2 regions of the Thalassotalea euphylliae genome follow, and region 2 is predicted to be linked to the other one. Evidence: predicted binding sites of a transcription regulator. Region 2 holds the regulator's gene; the other holds the start of a gene.
The links. The regulator MetJ, encoded in region 2, represses methionine synthesis genes. The targets are predictions, from matches to a motif close to TAGACGTCTAGACGTCTA.
Positions count from the first base shown of each region.

Region 1 (2,207 bases), 2.6 Mb from region 2:
ATATCGAATATGTGCTGACCACCCAGGGTCCACAAGCGATAGAGCACCAAAGCGCGCCACTTGACTACGATTTGTATATCGAACGCCAGTTAAAGGCGGTTGCCGATGCGATTTTACCATTTGTTGATTTATCGTTTGAGCAGATCACTGATAATCAATTGGATTTATTTTCATCATAATTTTTGAGGTATTTGTCATTTTTTTTAGTTTTCTTGTTACTGTACGTATAAACAGTTAAATTATAAGTAACCAAAATAGAAAACGGAATGACAATGAAGTTTGTGATGGTTTATGGCGCATCTGGCGTAGGTAAAGAGAGTATTGCTAGAGAGTTGGCAGCAAGAAATGGATGGAAGTTGTTTCCTCAGCATTTAGCATTTGATGTTGCTTGCGCTGTTGTTGGCTTTGGTAACGCAGGTTTTGAAAAGTACCAGCGTAAAATTTGTTTGGAAGCATTTCGAACAATCATTGAAACACAAAAAGATAAAGGCATTGTATTTACTTTTTGCTACGTAAATCCCGCAAGTAATTTCTTTATCGAAGGTTTTCTTGATTTATTGCAGGAATTTAGCGTTAGCCCTGATTTTATATATCTATCTTGCGACTATGATGAGCATTTAAGGCGAGTGCTAAGTGAAAGAAGAAAAAATACGAATAAACTTCAGTCAAAAGAGTATTTGGATAAGTACTTAAAGAAATTCGATTTCTCAGCAACTATACCAAATGTTGAGTCTTTTCAATTAGACACTAGCAATCTAACAATTGAACAATCTGCAACCGAAATTGAGTGTTATTTAAAGAATAAGTGATTTGTGCAAATAGCGTTGTTAGGTTGTATCTGTTTGCTATTTAAATGTCATTAAATAAATATCTTAGGGAATCAAATCTAGCTAACATTTCTTCTTGAGCTTTCCCAATAAGCTAGGTATAAATTATTTAGACGGCTAGATAGCCAATGAATGTATTCTAATTATCCAAATTCTAAAAGAAGTAGCGCATGTCCAATCCTAAAAGCCCAGAGCAAAGCCGCGAGTCAAATAACACGCAAAAACAAGATACTAAAATCGTTAATGCAGGTCGCAGCGATAAGTGGACGAATGGGGTTGTTAACCCAGCTGTACAGCGCGCTTCAACCGTAGTGTTTGATAGCGTTAAACAAATGAAACATGCGACTGCCAACAAAGCGAACCAAGTATTGTTTTATGGTCGACGTGGTACTAGTACATCGTTCGCCTTTAGCGATGCCATGACAGAGCTAGAAGGTGGTGTAGGATGTGCGCTATACCCAAGCGGTACCGCGGCGATCACCAATGCAATTTTGGCTTTTGTAAAAACTGGCGATCATATTTTAATGGTGGATACGGCTTATGAGCCAACACGCAGTTTTTGCGACAATATTCTCGCTAAAATGGGTGTTGAGACCACTTACTACGATCCTGTGGTTGGTGCTGGCATTGAAAGTTTGATTAAAGGAAATACCAGCCTCGTATTTTTGGAAGCGCCAGGTTCGTTGACCATGGAAGTGCAAGATATCCCTGCTATTTCTGAAATTGCTCATCGCCATGGCTGCTCTGTACTATTAGACAACACTTGGGCATCGCCTATTAACTTAAAGCCTTTTGAATTAGGCGTTGATGTGTCTATTCAAGCAGCAACCAAGTATGTGGTAGGGCACTCAGATGTCATGCTAGGTACAGCAACAGCGAATGAAGCTCATTGGCCTCAACTGCGTGAAAGCAGCTACACCATGGGGCAATGCACATCACCTGATGATCTCTATTTAGCGCTGCGTGGTATTCGTACCTTAGGTGTGCGTATGAAGCAGCATGAACAAAGCGCACTCAAAGTTGCCAAGTGGCTAAGCGAACGGGAAGAAGTTGAAACTATCCTTCACCCAGCTTTTCCTTCATGCCCTGGGCACGAGCAATTTAAACGAGACTTTTTAGGCAGTAATGGCCTGTTTTCGTTTGTGGTAAAACCTGAATTCGCCAAGGATATCACCGCATTTTTAGACGGTATGCACCATTTTAAAATGGGCTATTCATGGGGGGGCTTTGAAAGTTTAATTTTGGCTATGCAAAATGTTGGTGCAATGCGTACAGCCACCGATTGGCAATATCAAGGGCCGTTAGTTCGTTTACATGTTGGTTTGGAAGATGTTGACGATCTGATAGAGGATCTTGCAAAAGGCTTTGAGCGCTTGGCAG
Region 1 is NZ_QUOT01000001.1:267,820-270,026, forward strand. Features, by position in the region: gene DXX94_RS01240 (DNA polymerase II) at 1-179, shown strand, start outside; gene DXX94_RS01245 (AAA family ATPase) at 273-809, shown strand; gene DXX94_RS01250 (cystathionine beta-lyase) at 998-2,207, shown strand, end outside.
Region 1: the regulator MetJ is predicted to act here: its motif matches at 938-955, upstream of DXX94_RS01250 (cystathionine beta-lyase).

Region 2 (2,207 bases):
CGATATTGAAGTCAAGCACCATACGGTTGAAGAATTTGTTAACACTGTCGCCAATATTGCTGACTCATTTGGCGGCATAAACTTAGAAGATATCAAAGCGCCTGAGTGCTTTGAAATTGAACGGACGTTGGTTGAGCGTTGTCGAATTCCTGTTTTTCACGATGATCAACATGGTACTGCGATCGTTACTGCTGCCGGTATGCTTAACGCTCTTGATATTCAAGGCAAAGAAATTCAAGCGGCGAATATTGTGTGTATGGGCGCAGGTGCAGCGGCAATCGCTTGTATGGAGCTATTAATCAAATGCGGCGCGCAGCGTGAAAAAATCTATATGTTAGATCGCAAGGGTGTGATTCATACTCGTCGTGACGATTTAAACGAGTACAAAAAGCTTTTCGCTAACAACACCGACAAGCGTACATTGGAAGATGCTATCAAAGGCGCTGATGTTTTTGTCGGCGTGTCTGGGCCTGATTTATTGTCGGCTGATCATTTAGCATTGATGGCACCTAACCCTGTCGTCTTTGCCTGTTCAAACCCAGATCCAGAAATTAAGCCGGAATTGGCTAAAACAACGCGTGATGATGTGATTATTGCTACTGGACGTTCTGATTACCCGAACCAAGTCAACAATGTACTTTGCTTCCCGTTTATTTTCCGCGGTGCATTAGACGTGCGTGCAAAAGCCATTAACGATGAAATGAAGGTTGCTGCGGTACATGCTATTCGCCAATTGGCGAAAGAAGAAGTGCCAGCTGAGGTGCTTAAAGCAAGCGGTGATAAGAGCTTAACTTTTGGTCGCGATTATATTATTCCTAAACCTATGGATAGTCGCCTGAAGGCAAGAGTTGCTAAAGCGGTTGCCGAAGCGGCTGTTGAGTCTGGTGTGGCGGCGCTGCCACTGCCTGAGAACTATATGGAAAGTTAAGATAGTGAATTAGCGATTGCAATAATTGCATTAAAAAAGGCGCAATTTGCGCCTTTTGATTCGAATTTATGTGCAGCGTTTTTCGAGCGATTTATTCTTCGTCATCTGCTTCGAATTCAGAAAAGTCAGTAATACCTTGTGCAATCAAGGCTTCACGAACGGCTTCTGGTAATCGGTGTTCATTATCCTTGGCCAGATCGTTATCGTTAGGCAAAGGTTGACCAGTGAAAGCGTGCAAGAACGCTTCGCATAGCAGTTCACTATTGGTGGCGTGACGTAAGTTGTTAACTTGGCGTCTAGTGCGCTCGTCAGTTAGTACTTTGAGTACCCGAAGTGGGATAGAAACGGTGATTTTCTTTACTTGTTCGCTTTTTTTTCCATGCTCTGCGTAAGGATTAATATATTCGCCATTCCAATCAGCCATTTAAGTACCTCATACATTGTTATTAGTTGGGTGATGGTCAGCGTTTTGTAATGCGCTGTAATGTCTTTTTGATGCAACCCAGATATTAACGTTAAATTGTACTAGGTGGCATATTTCAGTCAACCTATATGTGTAGAAGTTTAGATGTCTAAAACTTCTTGACCACAAAATTTAAAACGGATAGATTTATAGACGTCTAAACATCCATTTGATGGCTTGCTCACTTTTAGCACTCAAAATCTAAATTGAATAAGCTAGCTAAACTCAGTAATTACTAGGTGAATAGTATGACTAAGCAAAAAACCGCTACTATCGCAGCACGCGCCGGTATTAACAGCGATAAACATCACGGTGCTGTGGTGGCGCCTATTCACCTATCAAGTACGTATTCACTCAAGGGTTTTAACGAAAAGCGTGATTTTGATTACTCGCGCACAGGTAACCCAACCAGAGCGACTTTTGGTAAGGCTATTGCTGACCTTGAGGGTGGTGCTCTAGGTATTGTCACGGGCACAGGCATGGCAGCGGTTCACTTGATTTGTCAGCTGCTGTCAGTCGGCGATAAAGTTGTTATTCCACACGATTGTTACGGCGGTAGCTATCGCCTGTTTGTGCACTTGGCAAAACGTGGCCAATTCGATGTGATTGTTGTTGATCAAAGCGACGAACAGGCACTCAATGAAGCGCTTGCACAACAGCCTAAATTGGTACTGATTGAAACGCCAAGCAACCCGTTATTGCGCTTAGTTGATATTGAAAAAATCGCTGCTGCAAGTAAAGCCGTTGGCGCTCTTGTTGCAGTTGACAACACTTTCCTATCGCCAGTTCTGCAGCAACCATTATCACTGGGTGCTG
Region 2 is NZ_QUOT01000001.1:2,884,901-2,887,107, forward strand. Features, by position in the region: gene DXX94_RS12760 (malic enzyme-like NAD(P)-binding protein) at 1-928, shown strand, start outside; gene metJ (met regulon transcriptional regulator MetJ) at 1,020-1,352, opposite strand; gene metB (cystathionine gamma-synthase) at 1,640-2,207, shown strand, end outside.